Regions from separate parts of the Paenibacillus sp. JZ16 genome, predicted to be linked through region 1. Evidence: predicted binding sites of a transcription regulator. Region 1 holds the regulator's gene; each other region holds the start of a gene.
What was found. The regulator LexA, encoded in region 1, represses DNA repair genes until DNA is damaged. The targets are predictions, from matches to a motif close to CGAACATATGTTCG.
Positions count from the first base shown of each region.

Region 2: the regulator LexA is predicted to act here: its motif matches at 2,759-2,772, upstream of addB (helicase-exonuclease AddAB subunit AddB).
Region 3: the regulator LexA is predicted to act here: its motif matches at 2,306-2,319, upstream of BJP58_RS30540 (YhjD family protein).

Region 1 covers NZ_CP017659.1:7,151,314-7,158,999, forward strand. The annotation lists gene hflX (GTPase HflX) at 1-778, shown strand, start outside; gene BJP58_RS32130 (methionine gamma-lyase family protein) at 924-2,177, shown strand; gene BJP58_RS32135 (MerR family transcriptional regulator) at 2,260-2,670, shown strand; gene glnA (type I glutamate--ammonia ligase) at 2,731-4,059, shown strand; gene BJP58_RS32145 (RNA polymerase sigma factor) at 4,343-4,879, shown strand; gene BJP58_RS32150 (hypothetical protein) at 4,872-5,660, shown strand; gene lexA (transcriptional repressor LexA) at 5,749-6,375, opposite strand; gene BJP58_RS32160 (LysM peptidoglycan-binding domain-containing protein) at 6,551-6,922, shown strand; gene BJP58_RS32165 (DUF896 domain-containing protein) at 7,188-7,394, shown strand; gene BJP58_RS32170 (hypothetical protein) at 7,556-7,686, shown strand, end outside.
Region 2 covers NZ_CP017659.1:6,511,214-6,518,899, forward strand. The annotation lists gene BJP58_RS29065 (NUDIX hydrolase) at 1-156, shown strand, start outside; gene BJP58_RS29070 (Na/Pi cotransporter family protein) at 153-1,124, opposite strand; gene BJP58_RS29075 (class I SAM-dependent rRNA methyltransferase) at 1,279-2,652, shown strand; gene addB (helicase-exonuclease AddAB subunit AddB) at 2,959-6,489, shown strand; gene addA (helicase-exonuclease AddAB subunit AddA) at 6,495-7,686, shown strand, end outside.
Region 3 covers NZ_CP017659.1:6,833,298-6,840,983, reverse strand. The annotation lists gene hmpA (NO-inducible flavohemoprotein) at 272-1,477, shown strand; gene BJP58_RS30545 (Crp/Fnr family transcriptional regulator) at 1,660-2,169, opposite strand; gene BJP58_RS30540 (YhjD family protein) at 2,352-2,738, shown strand; gene BJP58_RS30535 (YhgE/Pip domain-containing protein) at 2,769-4,916, shown strand; gene BJP58_RS30530 (glycosyl hydrolase family 18 protein) at 5,047-6,135, opposite strand; gene BJP58_RS30525 (polysaccharide deacetylase family protein) at 6,165-7,686, opposite strand, start outside.

The sequences.
Region 1 (7,686 bases):
CGACCGCAGGCATATTCGGGACAGAATCAGCGACCTAAAGCGGCAGCTGGATGAAGTCACCCGGCACCGGACGCTCCACCGGGAGCGCCGGAAGAAGAGCGGGGCCGTGCAGGTTGCTCTCGTCGGTTATACCAATGCCGGGAAGTCGACATTGTTGAACCGTTTAACGGCAGCAGACGTATATATTGAAAATCAATTGTTTGCTACGCTGGATCCCACTTCGCGCGTGCTGGAGCTTCCGAGCGGCAAAGAAGTCGTCCTTACGGATACCGTAGGATTTATCCAGAACCTTCCTCACGATCTGGTAGCGGCGTTCCGTGCGACGCTGGAAGAAGCCAACGAAGCCGATCTGATCCTTCATGTGGTAGATGCTTCTTCGCCTATGCGGGACGAACAGATGGCTGTCGTTCAATCCATCCTCCAGGATCTGGGGGCAGCGGATAAACCGCAGATCGTTCTGTTTAACAAAAAGGATGCTTGTGAGCCGGGCCAGCTGGAAATGCTGCCGACGGGGGATGGACAATTAAAGATCAGCGCGTATGAGGATCAGGATTTGGAAACGGTACGCGAAGCGATTCAGGACCAGCTGTCCGGAGGGAACGTGACGTTCCGGATTCCGGCTGACCGCGGAGATCTGAATTCGGTTGTATACCGTGTCGGAGATGTGCTGGAGCAGTCTTTTGATGAGAATGATATCCTCTATGAGGTTCGGATCAATAAAGCGGATTATGAGAAAATGGGTTATTTGCTCCATGATTACGTTCAGAATGGATCTTAGTCATAGGTAGGAAATGCAATATAAGCCCCTGTACAGGGGCTTATATTGCGTGTTCAGGGCGGCTCGAGGTGGATGAGTTCTATGCAACAAAAATATATGTTAAGATGTGAGACATCATGTGTATAAGAGGAGAGAGCAGTTAGTCATGGCAAGATTTTCGCAAGATATACTCGAATTGAGCAGTGAGATTGAGTCCAAAATCGGTCAGCGTATACGGGAGATCGACGCTATTGTTGATTTTAATCAGTGGAAGGTAATCGATGCTTTCCAGAAGTTTCAGGTGAGTGATTTTCATTTTGCGGCTTCCACCGGGTATGCATACAATGATCGCGGCCGTGAAGTGCTGGATGAAGTCTATGCGGACGTATTTGGAGCCGAATCTGCCCTGGTAAGGCCGCATTTTGCTTCCGGTACCCATACGATCTCAACAGCACTGTTTGGTGTGTTAAGGCCTGGAGATGAGCTGCTGTATATTTCGGGCCGTCCCTATGACACCCTCCATAAAGTGATTGGCGAACCCGGGGACGGCACTGGGTCTCTTCGAGATTTCGGAATCGGTTATCAGGAGGTTGCGCTAACCGAACAAGGGGAGATTGATTGGGAGCGGGTAGAGAGGGCCATCACGCCTTCAACTAAGGTGATCGGTATCCAGCGTTCCCGAGGTTATGATTGGCGTTCTTCGTTCACGGTATCGCAGATTGGTGACATGGTCAGCCGGATCAGGTCTATACGCAAGGATTTGATCGTTTTCGTTGATAACTGTTACGGCGAGTTTACGGAGCGATTGGAGCCGACGGAGGTGGGCGTTGACCTGATGGCAGGTTCGCTTATCAAAAACCCTGGCGGCGGCATTGCTGAAACCGGCGGCTACATATGCGGTAAAGCAGCCTATGTCGATAAGGCGGCCTATCGGCTGACTGCTCCCGGCATCGGACGAGAAGTGGGGGCTATGCTGGGAACGACCAGAGGGATCTATCAGGGATTATTCCTGGCACCATCCACGGTTGGACAAGCGGTTAAGGGCAGCATTTATGCTGCTGCGATGTTTGAGGCGGTAGGATTCACAACCAAGCCGGGCTGGCAGGATGAGCGAACCGATTTGATTCAGGCTGTATCGTTTACCGGTGCGGATCATCTGATCGCTTTTGTTCAAGGGATTCAGCAGGCCGCGGCGGTCGATAGTCATGTGGTGCCTGAACCTTGGGATATGCCTGGGTATGAACATCCCGTAATCATGGCGGCAGGTACGTTCATTCAGGGAGGAAGCCTCGAATTATCAGCGGACGCGCCGATCCGATCACCTTATATCGGTTATATGCAAGGCGGCTTAACCTACTCCCATGTTAAATATGGTGTGCTTATGGCCCTCCAAAGCATGAAAGATCGTAAATTGTTGTGAGTTATCCTTACATGCGGTTGACGTGGTTGATCAGGAAATGTACAATAGGATCAGAATAGACCACTTGGAAGGTTGATGAGATATGGGTGATGAGATTCGGAGGAATATGGCGTTATTTCCGATAGGCATTGTTATGAAGCTTACGGATCTATCTGCCAGACAAATTCGCTATTATGAGCAGCATAACTTAATTGTCCCAGCCCGTACGTCGGGCAACCAACGCCTGTTTTCCTTCAATGATGTGGAGCGACTGCTAGAGATTAAGGCTTTGATTGAAAAAGGTGTTAATATCGCCGGCATTAAGCAAGTAATGAACCCTGTCACGAAGGAGTCAGAAGAGGCTACCGTCATTACTCCTGATACCGAGAACAGACGCCGTGAGATGTCTGAGTCCCAGTTGCGACGTTTGCTGAAGCAGGAATTGATTACCGCTAAAAGACCGGGTCAGGTTTCATTGATTCAAGGGGAATTATCCCGGTTTTTTAATAAATAAGGATTGCCATGCTGTAATTCATCATTCAATCTAGTTTTTATTTAAAAAGGAGAGGATAAAGTGAGTTATACCAGAGAGGACATTCTACGCATTGCCAAAGAAGAAAATGTTCGATTTATCCGCTTGCAATTTACAGATTTGCTTGGAACGATTAAAAACGTTGAAATTCCTGTCAGCCAGCTGCCTAAAGCGCTTGATAATAAAATGATGTTCGACGGTTCATCCATCGAAGGTTATGTACGGATCGAAGAATCCGATATGTACCTGTACCCGGACCTGGATACCTTCATGATTTTCCCTTGGGTATCCGAGGATCGCGTTGCACGTCTGATCTGTGATGTCTACATGCCTGACGGCACACAGTTTGCAGGAGATCCGCGCGGCATTCTGAAGAGAGCGCTGAAAGAAGCCGAAGAGATGGGCTTCACTTCCATGAATGTCGGTCCGGAGCCTGAATTCTTCCTGTTCAAAACCGATGAAAAAGGCAACCCGACCATGGAGCTCAATGACCAAGGTGGATACTTTGACCTCGCGCCTACGGATCTTGGCGAGAACTGCCGCCGCGATATCGTATTGACACTGGAAGAGATGGGCTTCGAAATCGAAGCTTCTCACCATGAGGTTGCTCCCGGCCAGCACGAAATCGATTTCAAATATGCAGATGCGATTAAAGCAGCTGACCAGATTCAAACGTTTAAATTGGTAGTGAAGACGATCGCTCGTCAGCATGGACTGATTGCAACATTTATGCCAAAACCGCTATTCGGTGTGAACGGCTCCGGCATGCACTGTAACCAATCGCTCTTCAAAGGCGGAGAGAACGCGTTTGTCGACGAGAGTGATGAGCTTGGCTTGAGCGTAACGGCTCGGCACTATATGGCGGGTATTCTTAAGCATGCACGCGCGTTTGCCGCGATCACGAACCCAACGGTTAACTCGTACAAGCGTCTCGTGCCTGGTTACGAAGCACCTTGCTACGTTGCATGGTCTGCAAGTAACCGCAGTCCGATGATTCGTATTCCTGCGTCCCGTGGTCTCAGCACGCGCATCGAAGTGCGTAACCCGGATCCGGCGGCTAACCCTTATCTGGCTCTGGCTGTCATGCTGAAAGCAGGCTTGGACGGCGTTAAGCGCGAGCTGTCGCTCCCGGCTCCAATTGACCGTAACATCTACGTGATGACGGAAGAAGAGCGCATTGAGGAAGGCATCCCTAGCTTGCCTGCAAACCTGAAGGAAGCGCTCAACGAGTTGATCCGCAGCGAAGTCATCTCCGATGCACTCGGTGATCATGCGTTGGCTCACTTCTATGAGCTGAAAGAAATCGAATGGGACATGTACCGCACGCAAGTTCACCAATGGGAACGCGATCAGTACATTACGATGTATTAATAGAGGAATCCCTTGCGCCGTAAGGCGTGAGGGTTTTTTGTTTTTGGGGGCAGATGGTGGTGGAATGATAGTTATTCTTGTTTCACCCCCAAAATGCCCCTATTTTAGAATGGGTAGCTCATTAATAATAGTCATCATTTTGACTTATGGTTATGGAGAATCGTTCATAGAATGCAACTACTACAGAATCACCCTCTATAAGGGGAGATTCTTTTTTTTGTTTTTTTCGGAAGAGGGGAACCTTTGCTGACCTCCATGACTCTAATTAGATGAGGTGAATCGGTTGGAGCTGGAATACTTGAAGCAGATGACGGTGATGGACACACAGACACTGGATAAAATCATGAACTTGTACGGAAATGATATCTGGAATTACGCTTATTTTCTGACCAAACAGCAAGCACTGGCAGACGATATTGCTCAAGATGTGTTTATTAAAGCTTATTTTGGCATACATACATTTCGCGGTCAGGCGTCGTTAAAAACGTGGCTGCTCACGATCACACGACATACCGCGTTCCGGTACAAAAAGGCTTTTTTCTTTCGGAAAGTGACCCTTAAGGACAGACTGCACATCGATGCGTCAAGTCGGTCCGCGGAACTGGAGTATCTGGACGGGCAGTACACGGATGAAATATGGGCCATGATTATGACTTTACCCAGGAAGTTTAGGGAGGTGCTCATCTTGGACCTTTACTATGAGATGTCAATCAATCAGATTGCGGAGTTCCTTAACCTAGCGGCGGGTACCGTAAAATCCAGACTGTATCGGGCAAGGAAAAAAGTGCAGAACCTGTTAAAGGAGAATGGCGATGAATGAGGATAAACCAGACTGGTATTCCCGGGCTTCAAAGGGACCTTTTCCAAATGAAAAATTTACGGCTGAAATGAAAAAAAACGTCCAGATGTCCGTGATCCGTGACGAAGGTAGGCCTAAGCGCCGAAAGTATCTACAAGTTGGCTTTATAGGCGTGCTGCTGCTTCTGGTTATGTTACTTGCCATACAGCTGCCTTTTGACGTTGAAGAACAACAGAGAGCTGGGGATGTACCACCACATAACGAGGAGACAATTCGGGCGCAAGGCTTTACAGATCAGGGAAGGCTCAGTGTGGTTGCTGTGGAAAAGGAAAAAATCACGACACTGGGGGCTCCTAGCTGCTTCGGTATCGAAACGGACCAATCGTTTACCGGAAACTACATCGTACGGTATAGCTATAATGAAGTTACGGATGAAGTAACCACGCTGGATGATCTTACTTTTATTCAGCCAACATCAGCAGCTGTCCATATGGTTCGATTGCCGTTTCAGGATGCGGATGTATTTATACTTGCACCGCAATATCAAGACTGTCATGCCATACAAATTTACGCATTCGCCGTGGAGCATGATACGGGCAAGGCTGTGCAGCTCAGGTTTCAAGATGAATTAACGGTGTCCTATACTTCCTATTACAGACCAGGTACTGCACCCATGGTGAAAGACAATAAGCTTGTTCTGCAGTCCACGGAGGGGCCGGGTGGGGAAGGCTCGCCGGATTATAAACCTATACGGATGTATCGGCTGGATCTTAAACAAGGCATTATGCAGCAAACAAACTAGCTATGATCAAGTTTCGTGATCTATTTAGAAAAAGAAGAGGTTACCATCCAATTAAGGGAGGTAACCTCTTATTCATAGATCTATGAGATTAGTGGACATCCCGGAAGAGTCCGATTACTTTACCGAGAATCGTAACATGGTTCAGACGCAGTGGCTCGTAGGTAGGATTCTCCGGTTGCAATCGTACATGATCCTTCTCCTTATAGAAGGTCTTTACAGTTGCTTCGTCTTCCTCTGTCATCGCTACTACAATGTCGCCATTGTCTGCAGTTTGCTGCTGGCGCACAATGACGTAGTCACCGCTGTGAATCCCAGCTTCGATCATACTGTCACCGACAACCGACAACATGAAAACCTTATCGTCTCCTACATAATGCTGAGGGAGCGGGAAATAATCCTCAATGTTCTCCATGGCTGTAATAGGAACACCTGCAGTGACTTTACCAACAACAGGTACTCTGGCAATGGTGTGGGTAAACAGATTCGCGCTATCGGACTCTTCTTGGCCAAGCAGCTCGATTGCTCTTGGTTTCGTAGGGTCACGGCGAATTAGGCCTTTCTTCTCCAAACGGTCAAGATGTCCATGGACCGTTGAACTGGAAGCTAGTCCGACAGCCTCTCCGATTTCCCGGACAGAAGGCGGGTAACCCTTGCTACGAACTTCGTTGCGGATAAACTCTAAGATCGCCAGCTGGCGGCTGGATATTTTCGACATGCCGTATCAACCCCATTTAGTAACGTTTGGGAAAATTATAACATAGAACTTCCGTTCGTACAAACATAAGTTCTAAATAAAAATAGAACAAATGTTCTTTTGGGTATTGAATCAAACAAGTGTTCGTGTTAATATAAATCCATAAGAGAACACTTGTTTGGGAGATGATGATTCCATGTTGAAATACAGTACATACCGCAGCATTTATGAGAACGTTCCAGTGCAAACGATGAAGTCCCCGGAGACTTGGATCCACCAATTAAAGTCCAGAATGGCATCCATTCCTTTTATAAAGCTTTTATTCATCCTGTTGATCGTAGCTTCTTTTTGGACAGGGGCATACTCTGTTTTTGCCGGGGGGATGGACAAGCCTACTGGGGAGAAGCAGGTTATTGTTCAATATGGTGATAGTTTGTGGCGGATTGCTTCCCTTCATAAACCGGCAGATATGGATACACGAGTATATCTGGATAGCATCCGAAGAATGAACGGATTGAAAGGTCCGGATATACAGGCCGGAGAGGTGTTGTCTTTACCAGTCTGGTAATGGGATGATACTACGAGAGGCTCTTTCCTTATATATGTCTCAACTTCTCGCTTCATATTTGTAGTCTTGCCTGACGATGTGATTTCACGCAGTATAAGCGTGTTTATAATAGACGAGTATTGATTTCTTAACAATGAGGAGCCCATATATAGGCATCATATGTTCATATTTGTTCTTAATAAGAGTTTGTAAGGGCGCTGTTGCCTTGACAAGCTCTTTTTCACATGTTTAAGTTATACATGATATCGGAATTGGAGGAGAAGTCATGGACATCGATACTTTGGTTGAACGCATCAATGTACTAGCAAGAAAACAGAAGAGTGAGGGATTGACCGCGGAAGAGCTCAAAGAACGGGCTGAGCTTCGGGAAATATACCTTAACAATATTCGCAGTAACTTTAGACAACAGCTGGAATCGATCGAATGGGTTGATGAAAATGAACAAAAAGGCGGCCCGCGATTAAAGCATTAGTCGATGAACTGGCATCTGGATCTACAACAGTGGATTCAGGGACCAGATAGAAGGATAGAATTATAATACTTGGGGTGCCGATTATTCGTGGGAATCGAATACGGTAACCCCAAGTTTATATGGATTGGTAATATTTTGAAATTGAGTCCAGGGGGAACCATATGTCACGATCATGGGAAAGAAAAGTCAACAAAAATATGTCACAGCTCAACAAGCAGCGTAAGAAGCAGGGGCTGACCTCGTACCAAGGCTCTGCCGTTAATGATAAGCATGACGTGTTTAAAGGACGTAA
Region 2 (7,686 bases), 640 kb from region 1:
CAAATCGAGGAAATCAACGGGGTGGACTGGTTCGAGCCTTTGGCCGCATGGAGGAAGCAGCGCAGCAACGGATATAATAATAATGATATCATCCTGCGTAAAGCGCTAACGCTGCTCGAGGTTAGCGTTCCTGCGGATGAAGATATGAAATTTTAGGTCTGTGCCCGCTTGTTCCAGAAGGGCAGATAGCATAGTGGGAGCGCGATAAGCGAGCATACGATATTAAACAAGGTTTGCGCATGGGCGATTTGCCCGGCCGGATCCGCTGCTAACCATCCGGATACGGCAGTTAAGCCCGATATGAACGGGGTAAAGAGCAGGACTCCGCCGATATTCAGCCCCATATGGGACCATGCCACGAATCGCCCTGCTCGGGTACTGCCGATGGCTGCTATAAGCGCTGTGGCGCAGGTGCCGACATTGGAGCCAAGAACGATGGCAACGCCGATCTCCGGAGGCAGGGCGCCACTGGCTGCAAGCCCCATAGCCATAGCGATGACAGCGGCACTGCTGTGCATCAGAGCAGTCAATATCGTTCCGGCTGCAATGCCCCAGAGGACGCTCCGCGAAGCCTGGTCCAGGAACCATTGGAACACACCGAGGCTTTGAAGGGTCGGGCCGATGGATTGCATGAATTGTATAGCAAGCAGCACCAGCGAGAATCCGGCGACAGCAAGGCATAAAAACTGGCTGCGGATCAAGTTGTTTTTTAACTTGTCGTAGCTCGAAGGCGCGCGCTCGCTGATGAGTACGGCCCCGACCCATAGCATTAGCGAGAGGACAAGCAGCGGCATGGCGGCTTGTCCAATCTGGAGGCTGATGAGCTCGGTGGTTACCGTTGTGCCGATGTTCGTGCCGAGAATAACGCCCAGGGTACCGGCGAGGCTTAACAATCCGGCATTGGCAAAACCGATTGCCAGCACGGTTACGGCGGTACTGCTTTGCAGCAGCGCCGTAACCGCCGTGCTGGCGATCATGCCCTTAAGGGGCGTAGATGTCGCTTTATGGAGCCACTTATGCAGCAGCGGACCGGCCCAGCGTTGAAGGGCAACCTCCATGACCTTCATGCCGAACAGGAACAGGACAAGACCATAACAGATGGGAAACCAGAGTGAGGATAGCATGATGTTCTCCTTTTTGTGAAATAAAGCGGGGATATGAAGCATCCGCTGCTGTGAAAGTCCGGCGATAAACTTTTTTTCTTAATTACGTATATGACCCTTGGCGGACATGCATGCCTATGGAAATGGCCAGGGATAACTTAAGGAGTGAAATACAGTGCCATCGGTAATTTTGGAGCGCAGTCGAAAAAAGAGACTGGAGCAGGGGCATCCCTGGGTTTATAAAAGCGAGATTGCCTCTGTTGAAGGTGAACCCAAGCCGGGGGATATTGTATCGGTACTAAACCATCAAGGCCGCTTTCTCGCCTCCGGTTATTACAACCCGCAATCGCAAATCACCGTACGCACCGTTTCGTACGAGCCCGTTGAGACGATGGACAAGGCTTTTTTCGCCGCCAGGTTTCAGGAATGCCTGAAACACCGGGAACGGTTTATCGGAGATGAGAACGCCTACCGGCTGGTATATGGCGAGGCGGATTTTCTGCCGGGGCTGATTGTGGACCGTTTTGATGACGTACTGGTCATGCAGCTGCTGACGCTGGGGATGGATCGCTGCCGTGAGGACATCGTGAACGCGCTTGTCGAGGTGGTCCAGCCGAAAGGAATCTATGAACGAAGCGACGTGTCCATCCGCGAACTGGAAGGGCTGGAGCAGCGCACGGGTATTCTATACGGGGAATGTCCTCGCCACGTCACGGTGACGGAGAACGGCCTAAAGATCAAGGTGGATATCGAAGAAGGCCAGAAGACGGGATATTTCTTTGATCAGCGCGAGAACCGGGCATCCATTAAACCGTTAATGAATGGTTGGGGAAGCCGCAGCGGGATCACGCTCCAGACGGTGGAACGAGACGGTGAGAAGAAGACCTTACCGGTGAACAAAAGCGGAAAGGAAGTTACTTTTCCTTATTGGGATGGAGCCACGGTGCTGGAATGCTTTTCGCATACGGGAAGTTTCACGCTGCATGCCTGCCTTTATGGCGCCAAGAAAGTGACCTGCCTTGACATATCGGAGCATGCCATTGAAAGCGCCAAAGAGAATGTGGAATTGAACGGATTCCAGGATCGCGTGGAGTTTGTAGTGGACGATGCCTTCCAATATTTGCGCAATCAGGTAAAAGGGCTGGAGGAACGCGAGTTGCGTGCGCAAGGGGATCAGAAAGTGGATACCTCCAAACCGCTGACCGCAGGAGGCGGACGTTCCTGGGATGTGGTTATTCTGGACCCGCCGGCTTTTGCCAAAACCAGGTCTGCCGTTAAAGGGGCTTGCCGCGGATATAAGGACATCAATCTTCATGGCATGAAACTGGTGAATGAGGGCGGTTATTTGGTTACGGCAAGCTGCTCGTACCATATGCGGCCGGATTTGTTCCTGGAGACCATTCAGGATGCGGCAAAAGACGCCGGAAAAATTCTGAGACTCGTGGAATGGCGTGCGGCTGGCAAGGATCATCCGCAAATTCTCGGGGTCGACGAGGGGCATTATTTGAAATTTGCCGTGTTTGAAGTGCGCAGCAAATCGAAACTTTAAAGTGCAGCAGCACGGTAGAAGCGAAGGATCTTGCCATGGTGGGTGAACCACAATGGCAGGGTCCTTTTTTTGTATGCCCGCAATAATTTGGAATGGGAATGAAATCCAAACGTATGTTCCATCAAACGATACTTATGCTATACTAGTAATCAGCATCTTTTTTGATAGAGAACGAACCAAGACAGGGATTTTATATGAATTTTGATGCATTTGACTAATAGATTCAAGGGCATGATTTCACCGGAAACGCAGCTGTTTTGAAGGGTGAAGGAGTCCTTTTCGGAGACGATGTAAAGGAGGCATAGCATGAGCATTCAATTTGTTATTGGCAGGTCGGGCAGCGGCAAGAGCACGTCGATCCGCCAAGAGATGATCGAGCGATTGGAGCAAGATCCCAAGGGGAATCCGATGATACTGATCGTTCCCGAGCAAGGGTCCTATGAAGCGGAGCATGCACTCGTTAATGCGGGAGGCATTCGCGGGATGATGCGCGCGCAAGTGCTCAGTTTCCGTCGACTGGCTTACCGTGTCATGCAAGAAACCGGCGGGGCCGCGAAGGTGGCGATCAGCGAAGAAGGCAAGCGCATGCTGCTGTACAAAATTTTGCGGAGGCGCAAAGAAGAGCTTCAATTGTTCGGTGCTTCGGGAGAGCAGCATGGATTTGTCGGTAAGCTGAGCGAGCTGTATACAGAAATGAAGCGCTATTGCATTGATGCTGCCTGCGTGGAGGAGCAGCTGGGACAGATGCTGTCAGGCTCTGGGAATTCTCCGATGCTTCGGCGCAAGCTGGAGGACATCGTAACGGTTTTTCGCGATTTTGAGCTTGAGATTTCAAGGTTCTACATGGATGAGGAAGATACGCTGGCCTCATTGGCAGAGGGCGTGACCCAATCAGAGTATATCAAGCGCGCGGACATTTGGATCGATGGCTTCCATGGCTTTACGCCGCAGGAGTACCGGGTGCTCCGGGAAATTATGACGCATGCCAACCGCGTAACGATTGCGTTGACACTGGACAAGCCTTATACGAACGGGAATGTTCCGCATGAGCTGGATCTCTTTCATCCTACCGCGGTGACGTACATAAAGCTTGAAGGCATTGCCGATGAGATGGGGTTGGATATGGAGCATCGTATTCTGCAACCCGATGTTCTTCCGCGGTTTCAAGAGTCCCCTCTGCTTGCTCATCTCGAGCGCGGTTATGATCGGAAGAAACGTTGGACGGAAGCTGCCCGTGACGGAGTTACAGTGAGCCATCCGGACGGCAGCAGGGCAGGTCTTCTTCTGCATGCTGCCAGTCACCGCCGGGCTGAAATTGAAGGGGCTGTACGCGAAATGGTGCGTCTCGCTCGAGAAGAAGGGGCAAGATACCGGGAAATGGCCGTGTTTGTCCGGAATATGGGAGAATATGAGCATCTGATAGGTCCTTTGTTCAGGGAACACGGCGTTCCTTATTTTCTGGATCAGAAGCGAAGCGAGCTCCATCATCCGCTGGTCGAATTTATTCGCTCTGCGCTGGATATCATCGGACGCCGCTGGCGTTATGAGGACGTATTCCGCTGTGTGAAGACGGATCTGCTGCTGCCGCTGGACGGATCGCTTACCCGTGAGGACATGGACCGTCTGGAAAACCATGTGCTGGCTTCCGGAATCCAGGGCACACGCTGGACGGATGGACGCCCTTGGAAGGGAATTCCAAGTCTCTCATTAGAAGACGGAGAGAGTGAGGTGCGAAATCCGCATGGGATGCAGGCGATTGAGTATGCCAGAAAGGTGATTACGGAGCCGCTGCATGCGTTTGAGAAGCGGATGAAGAAGGCAACGAATGCGATGGATCAGAGCACGGCAGTCTACCGGCTTCTGGAGGAAGCCGCTGTTCCTGAGAAGCTCGAGCTGTTAAGCCGCGCTGCCCTGGATGCCGGGCGTCCTGAGGAAGCCAGGGAGCATCGCCAGGTATGGGGGGCAGTGCTTGACCTGCTCGATCAGATTGTGGAGATGATGGGTACGGAGAAGCTCAGCACCGAATTGTTCACGGGCGTGCTGGGTACGGGACTTACGGAGATGAAAATGGCTCTGGTGCCACCTTCTCTGGATCAAGTGCTGATCGGCAGCATGGATCGGACACGGACGGGCGGGGTGAAATATGCTTTTCTGCTCGGCATTAATGATGGTGTTCTCCCAGCCCAGTTCCAGGACGATGGGATCCTGACAGAACCGGAGCGTGTTCAGCTCGAAGACCGCGGCTTGGAGCTTGCTCCAAGCATATCCCGCAGACTGCTGGATGAACGGTTCCTGATTTATAATGCTCTGACTTCGGCTAGTAATCAGCTGTGGGTCAGCTATCCTGCGGCGGACGATGAAGGCAAGACATTGCTGCCATCCGAGGTCATCCGCCATTTGAAGCTGATGTTTCAGATGGAAGAGGTCCCATTGTTTCCAAGGCCGCATGCCGGGCAATCAGCCAGTGAGCAGGAGCATTATGCCGCCCGTCCGGATAAGACGCTTGCTTATTTAACGGGTCGGCTTCGTGACTGGAGGAATGGAGAGGAGATTCCGGACTTTTGGTGGCATGTGTACAACTGGTATGCGGAGCAGCCGGAATTAAGGCCACGTCTTTCTTCGATGCTTTCGTCCTTGTCCTACCGGAATGAAGCCCGGCCGCTTAAGCAGGAAACCAGCAGGCAGTTGTACGGAACGAAGCTGCGGACAAGCGTATCCCGGATGGAACGCTTTGTTGCGTGTCCGTTTTCCCATTTTGCCTCCCATGGTTTGAAGCTGAGAGAACGGCAGTTGTACCGTCTTCAAGCTCCTGACATCGGTCAGCTGTTTCATGCTGCCTTAAGCAGCATGGCCGTGAAGTTTCAATCACAGCATCGAAGCTGGGGAGACCTGACCGCGGAGGAATGCCTGCGCGAGGCGGAAGCAACGGTCGATCGGCTAGCTCCCATGCTGCAGGGTGAAATTCTATTGAGCTCCAAGCGATATGGATATATATCGCGCAAGCTGAAAAACATCGTGGGCAGAGCGTCCGTAATTTTGGGCGAACAAGCAAGGCGCGGCAAATTTGAGCCGATCGGTCTCGAGCTCGATTTCGGTCCCGGGAAGCCGCTGCCGCCGCTGACGTTTGAATTGCCGAACGGGGTCAAGATGGAGATTGTCGGGCGCATTGACCGGGTTGACATGGCACGCGGAGAGCATGGGATCATGCTTCGGGTCATTGATTATAAATCCAGCCAGAAGGATCTGCGGTTGCATGAGGTCTATTACGGGTTATCCTTGCAGATGCTGACCTATCTGGACGTGCTGCTGACGTTTGCGGAGGACTGGCTCGGCGAGCAGGCCTTGCCTGCGGGAACCTTGTATTTCCACGTTCATGATCCAATCCTGCAATCCGCAAACGGCATGACGCCGGAGCAGGCGGCAGAAGAGCTGCTCAAACGATACAAAATGAAGGGCCTGCTGCTGGCAGACCGCGAAGCGGTCTCCCTCATGGACTCGTTCCTTGAAAAAGGACATTCGACCATTCTGCCCGTCGCCGTCAAAACGGACGGCAGCTTCTACAGCAGCGCGGCCGTGGCAACGCCTGACCAGTGGAAGACCTTGTTGTCCGCCGTGCGGGAGAACATGCTGAATATCGGCTCCAGAATTACGGGAGGCGATGTCGCGATTGTGCCGTACCGGATTCAGCAGGAGACGGCCTGCACGTACTGTTCCTTCCGGCCTGTATGCCAGTTCGACGACGCAATTGAGGGCAGCGAATATCAGCTGCTGGGTAAACCGGGTAAAGATCAGGTTTGGGAGATGCTTGGACATCCGAAGGGAGGAGAGAGCCGGTGAGAGAGATGATAGCAAAACCTGAGGGCAGCATGTGGAGTGACGACCAGTGGAAAGCCATCGCGCTCTCGGGCGATGACATGTTGGTTGCAGCTGCGGCTGGTTCAGGGAAGACCGCCGTGCTGGTTGAACGGATCATTCGCAAAATCCTCGACGATTCCGCGGGGTTCAGCGTTGACCGGCTTCTTGTGGCTACGTTTACCAAGGCAGCGGCTGCCGAAATGCGGGGACGGATCCGGGAAGCGCTTGACCGTGAGCTGGACCGGGATCCGGACAACGAGCATATTCGGCGCCAGCTCGCTTTGCTTGGCAGGGCGTCGATTACAACGCTGCATTCCTTTTGCATGGAAGTCATTCGGCGATATTATCAGTTAATACCTCTGGATCCGGGATTCCGCATTCTGAATGAACATGAGGCGGATTTAATGCGGCAGGATTTGCTGGAGGAGCTGTTCGAAGAGAAATACGGCGAGGCCGAGGACGATTCGGAGAGCCGTTTTGTAAGATTGGCGGACTGGTTTAGCGGCGAGCGAACAGATGACGCGCTGTACCGACTCGTGCAGCGTCTCTACGATTTCTCCCGCAGCCATTCTTGGCCGGCACATTGGCTTAGGGAAACGGCTGCCGGCTTCCAGGTGCAAGATACGGAGGCTCTTGGGCAAACGCCATGGGTTCAAAGCATATTGGCGGATGCGCGGTTGGCCTTGAATGGAGCAGCTGGCTTGCTGCAACAAGCCAGAGCAATCGCGATGCAGCCGGGAGGTCCTGCGCCGTATGTGGACAATCTGGATGACGACTTGCGCCTCGTCGTCTCCCTGCTCGAGGCCATCGATATTTCGCCGTGGGAATCGTTGTACGGCATTTTCCGCGAGGCGTCTTTCGGCAAGCTCAAATCCGTTCGGAAGGATGAGGTGCTGCCGGAGCTCCAGGAACAGGTTAAGGAATTGCGCGATAACGTGAAGAAAATTGTTAACGAGCTGAAAAGTGCATTGTTTGGCCGTCCGGCATCGGAGTTTTTACAGGAACTTCACACGGCAGCGCCGCTGATGATGGAGCTGGCCGAGACGGTTATCGCTTTTGGCGAGCGATACCGGGAGGCCAAGGCAGCCAAAGGCATGGTCGACTTTAACGACCTTGAGCATTATTGCCTCCATATTCTTCGCCACCCCGATTCCGTGCCGGGCCATATGATGCCTTCCG
Region 3 (7,686 bases), 320 kb from region 1:
ACATGGTATCCTGATCCTTTCTCGTTTTAATTAGACTGCTTACATTATTATAACACAGTTGGCATACAAGCTAAACAGCTGGCTAGAATGAACTGGAATATATATATAAAATATGTAAAAAAACTCGCTTTCAGAACTCCCTCCATAAAATATCGCCGTTCTGTTCACATATTCGCTAAATCCGATGTGACTTAAATCACAAATACCCCTTCTTCCCTTGTCTATACTTAAATCGAATACGAATTCGAATTATGAATCAGGGGGAGTCTGCATGTTAAGCCAGCATACGATTGAGGTCGTTAAATCGACCGTTCCTGTTCTTGAAACACATGGAACGGCAATTACGACTGCATTTTACCAAAAATTGTTTCATCATCATCCGGAGCTTCTTAACATATTCAACCATGCGAATCAACGAGAAGGAAAACAGCCCTTTGCCCTTGCCAATGCCGTATACGCCGCCGCAGCCCATATCGACCGTCTTGAAGCGATCGTCCCGGTTGTTAAGCAGATCGGACACAAACACCGGGCATTAAACATTTTGCCCGAGCACTATCCAATCGTTGGCGAAACGCTGCTCGCCGCAATGAAGGAAGTGCTGGGAGACGCTGCAACGCCCGAAATTATCGAGGCCTGGGCCGAAGCTTACGGGGCTATTGCCGATGTCTTCATTGGCATTGAAGCGGATATGTACCAACAAGCCGCGAACGAGGCCGGCGGCTGGAGCGGATACCGCAATTTCGTCATTGACCGGAAGGTGGAAGAAAGCTCCGTTATCACTTCCTTTTATCTGGTCCCGCAAGACGGCGGCGAGATTTCCGCTTATCAACCCGGTCAATATATCACGCTCCGGGTGAAACCCGAAGGTGAAGCCTATTATCATAATCGTCATTACAGTCTCTCATCCGCACCGGGTCAGCCTTACTACAGAATTACGGTCAAGCGTGAGGATGAACTGGAAGGAAAGCCCGCAGGCGTCGTCTCCACTTGGCTGCACCGTCATGCCGAGGTTGGGACCGTTCTTGAGGTCACGGCTCCGGCCGGTACCTTTACGCTGGATACGGACAGCGATCTTCCGCTTGTCTTGATCAGCGGCGGCGTCGGTTTAACCCCGATGGTGGCCATGCTCGAAACCGTGCTGCTGGAACAGCCTGACCGGAACGTAACCTTTATTCATGCGGCCAAGTGCGGCAGCCAGCATGCGATGAAAGCTCACATCGATGCGCTTGCCTCCAAATATCCGCAGCTAACCTCTTATGTCATTTATGAACAACCGGAATCGGAGGATCAGTGTCACCAAGCAGGCTATATTGATCTTGATTTCCTGCGCAAAACCGTTGATGACAAGGCCGACTTCTACTTCTGCGGCCCCGTTCCGTTCATGCGAGCCGTGAACAATCATTTGAAATCGATGGAGGTACCTTCGGACCGAATTCATTATGAATTTTTCGGCCCGGCTGGTACATTGGAAGATTAAAATAACCGTATTACACAATCAAAGGGTGCCTGTCTTGCATAAAGACAGGCACCCTTTTTAGATGGAACACGCTTGCTGTCGACTATTATCCAGCGAAGAAGATAACCATATGCCAGTTCTGGTCATGCGCAATTTATAAAACTATGTACCTTGGCGTTCATACCGTCCTCAATATTTCGGAACTAGATATGCTTGCCCTGTTCCCGCAGCAGCCGGTTTACCGTTTCTCTCCTCACGCCGATCAGCTGTCCGATCTCTTCCTGCGTCAGATACTCGGTCAAGTGTATTCCCTGTGAATACTCATCCAGCCACTGGATCAGCAGCTCAAGCCGCTCCGCAGGTCCTCCGACCGTCAAGTGATCCAGCCTCATCTGCATGAACCGCACCTTTTCCTGCAGCAATCTGGCAACCTCGAGCGGTTTCTGCGGATCCTCCGCAAGCTGGCGGTACCACGCTTCAGCCGATATGACCTCCACTTCGCTCTGGATCAGAGCGATCGCCGTTCCATGTGTCTCCTTCGGGCTGATCAGGGAATGGTGCGGCACCGTTTCACCGGGATATAAAATATTGAAAAGCACCATATTGCCATTCGGATGGAGACGGGTCACCTTGAACAATCCGCTCCGGATGTGATATAGATGATCGCCGCTATCTCCTTGCCTGAACAGTATTTCGCCTTTATGAAGAATCATTAATGAATCGCCTCCTGATGAATGCAGTTATCAGGAGTGTAAACGATATGCCGTCATGAATCCACTGGAGGCAAATAACAATTACCAGAAATTAATGGTTGCGCACCGTATATTGTTGGCATACCATGTGTATAATAGAACATATGTTCCTGTATTTATTCATGTTTGAGGATGTGTCTCTTATGATGAAACCTTCCACTCCTCCTCCGCCTTCACTAGAAGACGAAGCCCTGATCCGAGATTATCTGCTGCATCACTTCATTCAGTCTGTTCTCGAGCGGGATATTCAGATTCTCAAGACCCTTCAACTGAAAATGGGTGAGCTCTATATCTTAAATCTGCAGCTCATTAAAAAAGGATATTCGGATCATGCCTGGTTCCTACAACAACAAATGAGAAGGCGCGGCATCCGGATTCATAGTCAGAGCGGTACAGCCGAGGAAGGGCTGCGTGTCCAGTATTTATGCCGCGGATATGATGGCTCTCTGCTCTGCGAATGGCACTCCTTCAAGGAAGAGATAAAGGATCGGCTCGTTTCGTATCTTGGCACGGATTTGGCGGCATACTAGCACCAACTACGTACAAGACAGGAGCGCTCCATGAAGAATATCTTCCACATATATTCTGCCGATATCCATAGAATCATCCGTAATTGGGCTGCAGGCGTCATCATCGTAGGGCTCGCTATTCTTCCTTCTCTGTATGCCTGGTTTAACATTGAGGCCTCCTGGGATCCCTACGGCCAGACCTCCGGCGTCTCCATTGCCGTTGCCAACCTGGATAAAGGCACCACCCTCCGCGATCAGCCCATTAACCTGGGAAAAGAAATCGTGGAGTCCCTCCATCACAATGAGAAGCTGGGGTGGCGTTTTACGGAGGATAGCAAGAACGCCATTCAGGGTGTACGGCGCGGCGATGATTATGCCGCTATCATTATTCCGGAGAACTTCTCTGCCCGGATCGGCACCGTGCTGACCAATGAGCCTGTCAAAGCTCAGATCCTCTATTATACGAACGAAAAAATCAACGCCATTTCTCCCAAAGTGACGGCCCAGGGTGCATCCGGTGTTGTGGAGGAAATCAGCAAAAATTTCATCAAAACCGCCAACGGCACCATCTTCGAGATTTTCAACACGCTCGGGATTGAGATCGAGAACCAGCTCCCGGCCATCAATAAAGTCCGAAGCCTTCTGTTCCGGCTCGAAAAAAGCTTTCCGGAGCTCAATGAAGCGGTGGGCACAGCTGCACAAGATATTAAACTGGCCAACCGATTGGTTCAGCAAGCCGACGCCGCCCTGCCTCGCCTTGAAGGAATTGCCACGGACGGCAAGGCCATGGCCGGTGCGCTGGCGGAGTTCGCGAATCAGGCCGCCGGTGCCTCGAAATCGCTGGAGCCAACTCTGCGTCAGGACTTGGAGGTACTGGCTGCAACCACCGGAGCGCTCTCGCAAGTGCTGGACGCTCTAGGGCAAGCCGACATTGACCCGAAGGAGCTTGCCAGCCGCCTGAACGCTGCGCAGGAACGCGCAGAGACCGCAGCGAGAGCAGCCGCCCGGCTGGGTCAATTGTTCAAGCGGCTGGGCTCCATCTCCCCGGCAGCAGCTTCCGGGGCGGCCAAGCTCGAGGATATTGCCGCACGATGGACCTCAGCTCAATCCGTGCTGCAAACCATAGCCCAAGCCGTGGAACGGGGAGAAGAAGCGCCAGCAGATTCCATCGATAAGTTGAAAAAGCTGAACGATGATATTACGGGACTGACCAACACGCTGTTAAGCCGCTACGATACGGAGATCGGTCCAGCGATAAGCAAAGCCTTCACCTCGGGCGCAGACACGGCTAAGCGCGTGCAGCAGGAGCTGACCCAGGCACTTGCCAGCGTCCCCGACATTCAGCATTTGCTCAAAGACGCCCGGAAAGGCCTTAAAGTAGGCGGAGAAGAAGTACAGCTTGCTCAAAGCCGTCTGCCGGAGGCCGAGCTTCGGATTACGCAGCTGGCGAATCGGCTCCGTGAGATGGAAGCTGAGGGAGATATCCAAGAGGTTATTGATTTGCTTCAAAATAATTTCGAGCTCGAAAGCCAGTTTTTTGCCGAGCCTGTAACGCTGGAAGAGAATCGCCTGTATCCGATCCCGAACTACGGGTCCGCCATGTCTCCCTTCTTCACGACTTTATCCTTGTGGGTAGGTGCCCTGCTGCTCGTTTCCCTGCTCTCCGTTGAGGTTCATGATGAAGAGAGAAGCTTCCGCAGCATCGAGGTTTACTTCGGACGCTATTTAACCTTTCTCACCATTGCCCTGTTCCAAGCGCTATTCGTCACCCTGGGAGATATCTATTTGCTGCGGACCTATGTGGTGAATCCGGGCTGGTTCATCCTGTTTGCGCTGCTGATCAGCTCCATCTTCATGCTGATTGTGTATACGCTGGTGTCCGTATTCGGCAATGTCGGAAAAGCGATGGCCATCGTACTTCTCGTGCTGCAGCTCGCAGGCGCGGGCGGAACGTTCCCGATCCAGATGACGCCGCCCTTCTTCCAGGCATTGCATCCGTATCTGCCGTTCACCTACGCCATTAGCATGATGCGGGAAGCCGTTGGCGGCATTCTATGGGATATTGTCATCCGGGATGTCCTGTTCATGCTGATCTTTGCCGCAATTGCGCTGATGATCGGGATTGCGCTCAAGAAGCCGATCAACCGGGCCAGCGGCGGTCTTGTCCGTAAAGCGAGAGCCTCGAAACTCATCCATTAATCCTGCCCCCTTTCGGAGCGTATATCCGAACAGAAAGACTGCCTGATTACAACTTGAGTCAACCTTTATGCAAAAGGACACCCCAAGCGGCTTCCTAGAGCCATGGGATGTCCTTTTTTTCATATAAGATTCACTTATGTTGGGATTGCTGATGGTATTCCTTCAGCTGTTTCAACGTATCCTCTTCCATATCCCCAAGCCGCCAGATCGCAATCTTCGAAACACCCGTATCTGTCGCCGTATCCATCCAGCCGGCAATGGTCATACCATCTGCATACCATACCGTATGGCCGATGCCTTGCTCGTCCGTATATTCATAATACAGGGCACCGCTTGAAGAATCCCGCTTCGGCACTTCCGAGATGGAATGTGCCAGCTCCACCGCACGCTTTTCCGTTAAAGAGACAACCTTGCCGTTCTTCGCCCAATCAAACCCTCCAACCGACAGTGCGATGGCATGGTCTCCCGGAATCCTGCGCAGTTTGTCCGCCAGCTTTCTGATCAAGGCATGATCCGCCTTCGGCCCCGGTCCGCTATGCCCTCCGTACAAGTTATATGCCATCAGGACATAATCCGGGCCTGCCGGCAACAACTCCAAGGATGACTGGGAGATCCCCGGCTCCAGGACGATTCGAAGAGAGAAACCCTCCGCTTGTAAACGTTCATACAGCTCCTTGTACAGAGCGCATAAATTCGCCCAATCTTCCTTGCGTACCTTTTCGTAATCCAGCTCCACGCCACGAAAGCCATGCTGGGATACTACAGCCAGAATGTGCCCGATATGCTGGCTGCGGCTTTCCGGAGTAGCCACGATCCGGGAGATGAGCTCAGGATCCTTCTGATCCGCCGTCCCATCGGTATCGAAGCGATCGTTTACGATGGTCAGGACCCGGCGAAGCTGCTCCCCTTTCCGGGAAATCTCCTGAAATTCAGGCAGCCCCTCCCGAAAATCCGAAGTAAAATGGAGTTCGTCTTTATGATTGAAGTAGGCTGCAAAAAAATGGATCTCTTCAAGCTCGCTGCCGAGCTGCTCCATATCGGTTATACCCGTCCTCCACTGCCAATCCGTAATCCAGGCAGACAGCTTTACTCCCGTTTGCGGTATCTGAGCCTGCAGTGCTTTCTCCTGCTCTTCGGTGCGCAGCCACCAGAAGGAGACAGCAGCGCACAAAGCCATCAGCACCACTGCTCCTGCCCATTTCCTCCTGCGATTCTTCATTCTTGTTCACGTCCTACGCCATCCGAATTTTAAAAGGTCTCCACAGCCCAGTCAACCGCCCGGTTCAAACTTCTCTGCACGCCTGTCAGGACTCCGGTCAGTCCGGACGGCTTGTTCGTAAACAGCAGCTTCCGATCGCCGCCCGCAGACTCAGATGTTATGGTGACATCTTCAAAAATAGCGTCGTAAATATCATCCTTCTCATTCTGCTCGTGATATTGCGATTCAAACGCAACGCCCCCTGCGCCAATCGAAACATCCACAGGCTGCTGGTCCAGAATTAACTGTTGATCGACACTCACCGACACGGAATGGCCTTTCACCGAAATCTCCAACGAGCGGTTGCCAAGTATGTTGACCGGATACTCATTCTCATCATCCCGATCTCCGGCCTGCGTCTGTTCCTTGGTATATACCGATGCTTTGTCGAATTGCAGATCCTCTTCACCCCACTCGACCTTCGGCAGGGAATAAGTGAACAGCTCCTCGGGCGCTTGACCTGCTCGCTTCTGCTCTACCACCACGTTGTTGTTCTCCAGAAGGAGTCTTACGTAAGAGCCCTTGGTCCGGTCGTAACGGACATAGATGGACTGCCGTCCTACCACATTGCCGAGCGCTTTAGCCGAGACGGTTACGTCAGTCTCTTCGCTGCCTTTTAAATAAACCGTCCCTGCCTGAGACGGAGGCGATGTGACCACGAAACGGTTATCCGAAAATTCAACCGCTCCGCCGAGCAGCTCCCACTTGTCAGCCTGCTGCTTGTCCCCCCGCACAAACTGCATAGATTGTCCTTGGTCCTTGTGCAGCTTCATCAACAGGTGGTTGGTGGACCAGTAAGGAGCAGGCTGGACCCGAGTCAGATTATAAAGATCGCTATCCTGCGAGTTGAAAGCCATACCTTCCCGGTTGAAATTCATCCCAAACAACTGCTCAATCTGCTCCGTATTGGCATCGGCCACAAGCTGATTCATGCCGCTGCCAAGCGCATTGGCGTGCATGATCATATATGTCCCTGGAACGTAGCCCAGCGATTCCGTGTAGACTTTATTCATCGCCTCATAGTCAGCTTGAATCCGTTCTTCCATCTCCGCGCGGTTCTCGAGCGGTATCATGTTCTCGTCGCGAATGAAATCCATCAAATAGTGGTTGTAATACTCCACGTTGGATTTGCTGGTCAGTTCACCCTCATCCTTAACGCCGATATAACGGCCTTCACTATCAAAAATATTAATATAAGTCAGCCGGTTGCCGTTGGTCCCCAGCTCCCAATAACCGGTGCGGGTCATCTTCAGCATATCCTTCGGCTGCAGAAATTTACGTTCACTGTTGCCCATTTTGTCCGCATAGGACAGGAAGGTGGCCTTATAGTTGTATTTCTCCAGCAGCGGCTGCGCGAACAGCGCGGAGTCATTCCGTCCATCTTCAAAGGACAGATACAGCGCTTTATCCGGCAGCTTCTTGCCATTACGATAATAATCGATAATATCTTGCTGCGAAATCGTGGTGTAGCCCTGTTCATATAAGGCCTTCAATTGTGCATCCAGCTGGCTC